DNA from 3 places in the Agarivorans sp. Z349TD_8 genome. Region 3 is predicted to be linked to each of the others. Evidence: predicted binding sites of a transcription regulator. Region 3 holds the regulator's gene; each other region holds the start of a gene.
The links. The regulator LexA, encoded in region 3, represses DNA repair genes until DNA is damaged. The targets are predictions, from matches to a motif close to TACTGTATNNNNATACAGTA.

Region 1 (3,286 bases), 1.9 Mb from region 3:
GTCTTCACTAAATGTGCAAATTGCGGCTTAATCAAGATGTCAAATTCAACTTGTAGGTCATTTTTAAGCTGAAATCGCTGTACATCCCCAACCTTGATCTTTTTATAGTAGATACCGGAGCCGATATTTAAAGAACCTAAATCAGCGGCACTTAGTTTTAAGTTTAAACCTTCCCCACGCACTATATTGGGAGGCTCATTTAGCGCGACAAACTGATCGGCAAGTTCTCCAGTTCCTGGATTTAGTTCGATGTAGTTTCCGGATACTAAGGCATCTAAACCGCTAATTTCGGTGATTGATGCTTTTGGACGAACTAACCAGAACTGGGCATCGCTAGTAAGAAGACTTTCTGCTTCGCGTTTGATTTCAACTTTTACCACCACGCCCTGAAGTTTAGGACCCAGTTTGACTGACTTAACCACACCGATATCGAGCCCTTGGTAAAATACTTGGGTTTGACCTGTTGTGATGCCTTGGGCGCTTTCGAAAACAATATCAATTTTTATCCCCGCTTCTGACCAGGCCTTAAATAGTAACCATCCGCCGAGTAATACAGCCAAAATGGGTAGCAGCCAAATGGGAGAAATAATTCGCTCTTTTTTATACTCTGCGGTACTAATTTTATTCAATTTCTTTATCCCAAATGAGTCTGGTATCGAAAGACTTCGCAGCAAATAAGGTCAATAGCACCACTGCACCAAAGGCAGTTGCCCCTGCACCCGCTTCCACGCCAACCAAATTATTACGCTCAAATACCGCGATCATAATCGACAATACAAATAAATCTAACATTGACCACTTACCTATAATGTCGATGATCCGATAAATAACAATACGTTGCTTGTTAGTTAAGTTAAAACGGAAATGTAAGCTTAATAATATGACCGCTAAGCCGATGAGTTTCATGACCGGAACAACAATACTGGCGACAAAAACCACAATGGCAATTCCGACCATGTCATCTTTAATCAATGAAGCGACTCCCGACATAATGGTTTCGTATTGCGGAGCCCCCCGAGTAGTCAGCACCGTAATCGGTAATAAATTCGCAGGGAATAGACCGATGGTAGCGGTGATAACGAAAGCCCAACAGCGCTGTAAACTATTCGGTAATCGACTATGCACTGGCATATGACAACGTGGACAAGTCGCCTGTTCAACTGGCATCGTTAATTCGCAATGCCTGCATAACTTTAAACCGAGTTGTTTAGCTGATGTGAACATAACGATCCCAATAATCAGCCGCTCGATAGCGTTGAACCAAATAAGTGGACAAAAACAAGGTGGTACAAATACACCATAGCCCGTAACCTAGGTGGATATCTGCAAAATCAACCAGTTTAACTAAGGCCACTAAAAAGCTGACGATATACACTTCGATCATGCTCCAATCAATTAAGTCGTCTTGAAAGTGCAGCGCGGTAGCCAAACCGGGCGATTTCCAAGCGATTGCGAGGCTAAAAGACGTGTAAGAAATTAAACTAAAAAGTAAGATTGGCGCAATAAAACTGGCAAGAAAAACACAAAAGCCGACTAAATAATGCCCATGCTCCAGCAATAATACCGTGCCACGCAGTATGTTTGCTGAGTTAGGGATCCCTAATACTGTGAAGCTGAGTAGCGGGTAGGTATTGGCGAGAATAACCATGACTAAACAGGCTAAAGAAAGCGCTAGTTGACTTGAAAAACGAAGCGAAGAACCACGAAATAACACCTGGTCACAGCGGGGACAAGTGGTCACTTGGCCAGCCTTACATTGTTGCTGCTTTTCGAGCAACAAGTCACAGCTAGGGCAAATGGACAGCTTTGATATTTCTAAAGAATTCATAGTTATGTATATTAGCTCAACTAAGCTACAGAATACTGCATAATTTTTCTCTCTAGTAGTTTTGTGATTGATGATGCATAATAACCTGTACATAAAAACAGTAGATGGAGGCAGCCGTGGCTGTAATTATTAAATATGTCGTCGAACGTAACGGTGTAGAAAAAATGACTTTTAGCTCAAAAAAACAAGCCGACAGTTACGACAAGATGTTAGATGTCGCCGATCAGCTTACTTTATTAGTGAAACATGCCGATCCTAAAATGAGTGAGGCGCAAGCTGAAAACCTAGGTTACTTCTTGTCTTTGCAACGTAATGCGGTGCAACAGTTATTAAAAGGCCAAGAGTTTTCGGAATCAATGATTGAAGCAGAAGAGGAATAGCGCTTGCAGCAAGTTTCTAGCAGGTATCTAACCCTCGCCAAGCAAATTTCAGCCTTGCTTGATAGAGATTTACCCTATATTTCTAATTTGGCTAATTTTTCGGCCTTGTTATGGATGGAGTTAGAGCATATTAATTGGGTCGGCTGCTATCTCATTAATCAAAGCAACGACACATTGTTGTTAGGTCCTTTTCAAGGAAAACCAGCTTGTAGCTCCATTGTTGTGGGCAAAGGTGTCTGCGGAGAAGCCTTCGCCAAACAAAGCTCTATCTGTGTTCCCGACGTCCACCAGTTTCCCGGCCATATTGCTTGTGATGGCGCAAGCGCGTCGGAAATCGTGGTCCCGTTTCATCTAAATGGTCGACTGATAGGAGTGATTGATATCGATAGCCCACAGCTTTCACGATTCGACGATTCTGATCAAATTGGTATCGAGTATTTAGTTAAAGAGCTAGAAAATAACTTATCAGAAGTGCATTTTTAATGGCTTTTCAATATACCCTCACTATAATAGCCGAAATCAGCCCTATCGCTGTACCAGTAAAGATGTATAAGAAAGGTCATCATGGAACAAACTAATAAACTGAAAAATAGTAAAGAAGTTATTCAATATTTAGCGACTCAATTTCCGCTTTGTTTTTCGACGGAAGGTGAAGCTAAGCCACTTAAAATTGGTATTTTTCAGGATTTAGCTGAACGTCTTAAAGAAGATGAAAAGATCAGTAATACCGTATTGCGCTCAGCTTTACGTCAATACACTTCAAGTTGGCGTTACTTACATGGCGTGAAGGTGGGCTCCAAACGAGTTGACCTAGACGGCGTTGAAGGTGCAGAGATTGAGCAAGAGCATGTTGAACATGCACAAAAAACCTTAAAAGAGAGTAAAGATAAAGCCTTTGCTCACAAAAAGGCGCAAGCAGAAAAAGCTAACAAAGCTAAATTGGCTGAGCGTAAGGCAAAAGCTGATGTAAAACGCAACGAGAAACCCAAAGCCAGTGTTAGTAAACCTGCGGTAGAGAAAAAACCAATCGAGAAAATTGATAGTAAAGATTTGGTTGCAGGCAAAGAAGTGAGGGTAT
Region 2 (3,286 bases), 1.2 Mb from region 3:
TAATATCATCCAACCAAGCATTCTGCTCAGCATAGTCAATGGCGTCAGCGATATCCGAGGGTGAATAACCCTTTTGTTGCAGTTTTTGCGATAATTGACGGCGACTATAGGCGCGTCGAGAAAGTAAATTGATGGCTGAGTTTAAAGCGCTACGCTGGTTCATCATTAATAAAAAGGAGCCTTACGGCTCCTCTAGATTGGCTTACGCTTCGCTATCGACTGGCAAGTCTTCAACGTTTACCGGCTCTTCCGCAACCACGGGATTAAGAAGGTTATTACGAATGGTCAATTCAATTTCTTGAGCGATTTCTGGATGCTCTTTTAAGTAATTTGAGGCATTCGCCTTACCTTGACCAATTTTTTTACCTTTATAAGAGAACCAAGCACCAGCTTTATCAACTAGTTTTTCAGCCACTCCAAGGTCAATTAATTCACCGTAGCGATTAAAACCTTCACCATACAAAATCTGAAACTCGGCCTGCTTGAACGGAGCCGCTATTTTATTTTTAACAACTTTAACGCGCGTTTCGTTACCAACAATTTCATCACCGCTTTTCACTGCACCGATACGACGAATATCTAAACGAACCGAAGCATAAAACTTCAAGGCATTACCACCCGAAGTGGTTTCAGGGTTACCAAACATCACGCCAATCTTCATCCGGATTTGGTTGATAAAGATACACATACAGTTGGTTTGTTTCAAAGTACCCGTTAACTTACGTAAAGCTTGAGACATTAAGCGTGCTTGCAAGCCAACGTGGCTATCACCCATATCGCCTTCAATTTCGGCTTTTGGTGTCAGTGCGGCCACTGAGTCAATCACTATCATATCAACCGCGCCAGAACGGGCCAACATATCAGTGATTTCTAAGGCTTGCTCACCCGTATCAGGTTGAGAGATAAGTAGCTCATCAACATCGACGCCTAACTTTTTAGCATAGATAGGATCCAGAGCATGCTCAGCATCGACAAAAGCACAAACCTTACCGGCTTTTTGCGCCTGCGCAATGGCTTCTAGTGTTAAGGTTGTTTTACCAGAACTTTCAGGGCCATAGATCTCAATCACCCGGCCCATAGGTAAGCCACCAGCGCCTAAAGCGATATCCAAAGATAACGAACCGGTAGAAACCGTTTCAATATCCATAGTACGGTTATCGCCAAGTTTCATAATTGAACCTTTGCCAAATTGTTTTTCAATTTGACCTAAGGCCGCAGCCAGTGCCTTTTGTTTATTTTGATCCATATCGCCCTCATCAGGTGCTTTAAACAATCTTATTGTCCAGTAGTATACTGTTTATTCATACAGCATCAAGTTTATTCCACTATAAATTAGTAAAAGAGTTTTGCCTAATCCAGCCACAACTTTTATCCTTGCAGCTTCATTTAGCCAGTTCACTATGCAGTTCGATGACCGAAATGACCGATATCAATCTAGAAAAACATACACCGATGATGCGCCAATACCTTAGCTTAAAGGCACAGCACCCCGAAATTTTACTATTTTATCGGATGGGTGACTTCTATGAATTGTTCTATGAAGATGCCAAGCGTGCTTCTGAATTGATGGATATTTCCTTAACCAAACGAGGACAATCTGCGGGCAACCCAATACCAATGGCCGGGATCCCCTATCATGCCGTAGAAACGTACTTATCCCGTCTGGTGCAACTCGGTGAATCGGTCGCGATATGCGAACAGATCGGCGACCCGGCAACCAGTAAAGGTCCAGTAGAACGTAAAGTGGTTCGCATCATCACACCAGGCACAGTCAGCGATGAGGCTTTATTAGAAGAAAAGCAAGAAAACCTATTGGTAAGCGTTGTAAATCAACAGCTGCAGATTGGACTCGCCTATTTAGATATTGCCAGCGGCCGGTTTGTGATTAATCAATTCAGCGGTGAACAACAGCTTCAAGCTGAGTTGCAAAGACTTAAGCCCTCTGAGCTACTATACCCCGATAACTTTGAGTTTGTAGAGATCTTACAAGCGAATAAAGGCCTACGTCGGCGCGGAGAGTGGGAGTACGATCTTGCCAGCGCACAAAAAATATTAAACCTACAATTTGGTACCCGTCACCTAGATGGTTTTGGCGTTAGTGAATACCCATTAGCGATAGCTGCCGCAGGTTGCTTAATGCAATATGTTCAAGATACACAACGCACCGCCTTACCGCATATCAATACGATCATCATCGAAAAGCAAAATCAATTTATTCAACTCGATGCTGCTAGTCGTAAGAACCTTGAACTCACCCGTAATTTGTCTGGCGGGCAAGAGCACACCCTCAGCGCAGTATTAGACCGCAGCGCAACCGCAATGGGGAGTCGGCTGCTAAATCGTTGGCTGCATCAGCCCTTAAGAGATCAGGCTCAAGTCCGTGTGCGTCAAGATTGCATCGCCGAATTAATCCAAGCAGATTTATACGGACAACTACAAACTCAGCTCAAAGCAATTGGAGATATTGAGCGAATTTTAGCGCGTTTGGCGCTGCGCTCAGCGAGGCCTCGAGATCTGGCCAGACTTCGCAATGCATTTAATATCTTGCCCGAATTACAAAGCAACTTACAACAAACTGTCGCTTTAGCACCATTGGCTAAAGACATTGCTGATTTTCCAGAACTACTGGAACTATTACAGCGAGCGCTGATCGATAATCCGCCAGTGTTAATTCGTGACGGTGGGGTAATAGCCGCAGGCTATAATCAGGAGCTTGATGAATGGCGAGATCTAAGTGACGGCGCCAATGACTACCTTCGTCAAATTGAACAACGAGAGCGAGAGCAAACCGGGATTGCCAACTTAAAAATCGGTTATAACCGAGTACACGGCTTCTATATTGAAGTCAGTCGCCTATATGCAGACCAAGTACCGGAGCACTATATTCGTCGTCAAACTTTGAAGAATATGGAGCGTTACATTATTGCCGAACTCAAAGAGCATGAAGAAAAAGTACTCTCCAGCCAAGGCAAAGCACTTGCTCTTGAAAAACAATTATATGACCAATTATTAGATCTACTGCTACCAAAAATCAGTGAATTACAGCGTAGTGCCCAAGCTTTGGCACAGTTGGATGTTCTTAGCTGCCTCGCTGAACGCGCCGAGTATTTAAACTACGTTCGCCCTAGTTTTGTCCAACAAGCTTGTATCAACATTCAAGGTGGGCGCCATCCAGTCGTTGAACAAGTTAACGAAACGCCATTTATTGCTAATCCCGTCCAACTTAATCCGCAACGTAAATTATTGATTGTGACTGGCCCTAACATGGGCGGGAAATCAACCTATA
Region 3 (3,286 bases):
CGCGGTAAATCCCCGGCTGGTCAATTTTGGTCCAGGCCTCGTTAATAAAACCCGGATTAGCATCTTTTTTGACCGCAAAGTCGGGTACCCACCAAGAGTGGATCACATCCTCCGAAGTCATTAAAAAACGAACCTTCTTGCCGACTGGCAGCACCAGTGGATGATCTACTTCCAATAAGTAGTTATCGCGCTTAGCAAGCTTGCCCTGTACTTGCTTCATATCCGAGGCCAAAACGCTGTAGTATTCCAGCTCATGATCAAAATAGCGGTAGTGCCACTTCCACTGCGAACCAGTGACTTGAATAGTGAGATCGGCATCGGAAGGATCTTCCATCGCTAATAAGGTTTTTGTGGCAGGAATCGCCATGCCGATCAAAATGATGAAGGGAATTATCGTCCAGACAATTTCAACTTTGGTGCTCTCATGAAATTGTGCGGCAACGGCTCCCTTGGACTTTCGATGATGAAAAATCGCCCAGAACATCACCCCAAACACCACCAGCCCAATGACACAACATATATAAAAAATAGTCATGTGCAAGCCGTAAACCTGCTCACTAATGGCGGTGACACCAGGGCGTAAATTGAACGACATCGTTTGTTGTGCCCATGCTTGATTCACCCAACATGCCAGCAATACTAGCGGTATCCATCGGCCCACAGCGCTCTCCTTTGCTCGTAGCCAAGGCCGGTCACTTCATTGCAAACATCGCTGCTTACAATAATAAAGTGGCCGCAAAATAAGGGAAAACTCCCTTCCCAAAGCAGCAAGGCTTCGCAATTAAAATACCTTACTGCTTATAAAATAGACGCTTAGTTAAATAATTGTAAAGATAATGTTATAAATATAGACATTTAAAATAAAAGCTGTGAAGTAAACGACAAAAGCCCAAATTGCTATAATTTGGGCTTTAAAAAGAAGGGAACTTAGTTTTAGGGAGTAACTACATCCAGTCTGCGGTACGGATGATCCCCACCGCTAAACCTTCAATATCAACACTTTGATACTCTAAATCAACTTCGATAGTTGAAAGCGCTTCGTTCTCGGGATGCAGGTAGACCATTTTTCCGTCACGTTGAAAGCGCTTCACAGTGACTTCATCGTCTAAGCGCGCCACCACCACCTGACCATTATGCACATCGTTGGTTTTATGCACTGCTAATAAATCGCCATCCATAATTCCGATGTCTTTCATGCTCATGCCCTGCACCCGCAACAGATAATCGGCATGCGGATGAAACAAATTAGCATCGACCGCATAGTGCGACTCAACATGTTGTTGTGCCAAAATAGGGGCACCTGCGGCCACTTGTCCAATCAGCGGCAAGCCGATTTCTTCTGGCTCGTCATTCGCGGCATTAGCAGGTAAATGGTCTTCGCTAATACGGATCCCGCGCGAAGCGCCGGGGATCATCTCAATCACCCCTTTTTTAGCTAAGGCGCGTAAATGTTCTTCGGCAGCATTGGCCGAGCGAAAGCCCAGCTCTTTGGCGATTTCAGCGCGAGTTGGCGGCATGCCTGTGTCTTGAATGTTACGACGGATCAATTCAAACACTTCGGTTTGACGGGGCGTTAAGGGTTTCATAATCTACCTGTAAGTTTATACAGCACACTGTTAGTATATACAGCATGATTAATGAAGCAAGGTTTTATCTCGAATCAACAGCTTAAGTGTAGGTTTCAGTTTCATTGGGTAATCCTCCCATTATTAACCGCATTTATTCGTAGAATTCATGCTGCCGTTTTTAGTGGTGGGAACCCTCCATTTGCAAGGTGTGGTCGTTGATGATTGTAGAACCATAACCATTGGGTCGCCCGATCTTGAACCTCTTCAAGTGTGTCAAACAAATACTTACTCACTAAGCCAAACCTCATAGTACGGTTGAACCTTTCTATATACGCGTTTTGTTGTGGGTTCCCTGGCTGAATATAATCGATTCGAATGTCGTGGTTGTTGGCCCATTTAATAAACGCATGGCTAATGAACTCAGGACCATTGTCGCAGCGGATCGCAACAGGTTTGGTTCGTTGTTCGATGAGCTGCTCTAAGATCCGAGTGACTCGTACTGTGGGCATTGAAAAATCAGGTTCTGACGCCAGACCTTCACGTTTGTAATCATCTATCACATTGAATAAACGGTACTTCCGGCCATCAGATAGCTGATCATGCATAAAGTCCACGGACCAAACTTGGTTTGTTTTAATCGGCTCTTTAAGAGGCTCTGGCGTATGGCGATTCAGGCGTCGTTTTGGCCTAATACGTAAGTTTAGAGCCAATTCGCAGTAGATCCGATAAACCCGCTTATGGTTCCATGTATACCCTTTAACGTTCCGCAAATGGTGAAAACACAGGCCAAAGCCCCAGTCAGAGCAGTCTTCACTGTTGCACAGCGTTACTAACTCTTGAGCTATCAACTCATTCTCAGGTTGAAGCTTCGATTTATAGCGATAGCAGGTCTCGCTGATCCCAAACCAATAGCATGCACTTTTAATGCTGATGTGATAGTTCGCCACCGAACGCTGAGCCATCAATCGACGCTCACAGGGCTTCACCACTTTTTTGCCATCGCCTCTGAGATCACCTCTGCTTTAAGGCGTTCTTCCGCATACATCTTTTTAAGCCGTCGATTTTCATCTTCGAGTTCTTTCATCCGCGCCATAAGGGATGCGTCCATACCACCGTATTTCGAACGCCACTTGTAAAAGGTTGCGTTGCTCATTCCATGCTCACGACAGAGCTCAGGAACAGGTGTACCAGCCTCAGCCTGCTTGAGAATAGATAAGATCTGACTGTCCGTGTAACGTGACTTTTTCATGTTGAATCTCCTGTATTTACTATACGAGAAAATTCTACTTTTGCATGGGATTAATTTTCGGGGGGATTACCATTGGAACTCTTACCGCTACTTTGAAACTACACCCGCTACTTTGAAACTACACCCGATATTTTGTGACGCCATCACAAATAAGCAGAGGTTGGGATAAAGAAGGATACGAAAAGTCTAGCCAACTCATTTTTGGACAGAAGCTTTTCAGTGGCTTTGCTAATTTAGTTGCCATTGAATTAGTTCAGATATCGCAAAGTACCTTAGTGAAGTGTTCAGTATTGCAGATACTGACCAATTCAGATTAAGTGTCTGCTCGACACCTATCTTCTCCTTATTGTTAAGTGTTTTTGCACTGATACCAATTCTAATCAATCTTAAGGCGTGACCTAAGGTTTCTTGGAGCTATATATCCCATTTGACGCCCTTTAATTGGATGTTTAATCAGCAACCCAAGCTT

Region 1: the regulator LexA is predicted to act here: its motif matches at 1,912-1,931, upstream of ACRRS1_RS11455 (YebG family protein).
Region 2: the regulator LexA is predicted to act here: its motif matches at 1,292-1,311, upstream of recA (recombinase RecA).

Annotation. Positions count from the first base shown of each region.
Region 1 is NZ_CP194037.2:2,521,634-2,524,919, reverse strand. It holds gene ACRRS1_RS11470 (MlaD family protein) at 1-629, opposite strand, end outside; gene ACRRS1_RS11465 (paraquat-inducible protein A) at 622-1,224, opposite strand; gene ACRRS1_RS11460 (paraquat-inducible protein A) at 1,208-1,741, opposite strand; gene ACRRS1_RS11455 (YebG family protein) at 1,945-2,208, shown strand; gene ACRRS1_RS11450 (GAF domain-containing protein) at 2,212-2,691, shown strand; gene proQ (RNA chaperone ProQ) at 2,773-3,286, shown strand, end outside.
Region 2 is NZ_CP194037.2:3,210,073-3,213,358, forward strand. It holds gene ACRRS1_RS14415 (regulatory protein RecX) at 1-166, opposite strand, end outside; gene recA (recombinase RecA) at 203-1,246, opposite strand; gene mutS (DNA mismatch repair protein MutS) at 1,411-3,286, shown strand, end outside.
Region 3 is NZ_CP194037.2:4,433,149-4,436,434, forward strand. It holds gene coxB (cytochrome c oxidase subunit II) at 1-595, opposite strand, end outside; gene lexA (transcriptional repressor LexA) at 945-1,586, opposite strand; one part of gene ACRRS1_RS20050 (IS3 family transposase) at 1,733-2,568, opposite strand; one part of gene ACRRS1_RS20050 (IS3 family transposase) at 2,568-2,817, opposite strand; gene ACRRS1_RS20055 (Fic family protein) at 3,194-3,286, opposite strand, start outside.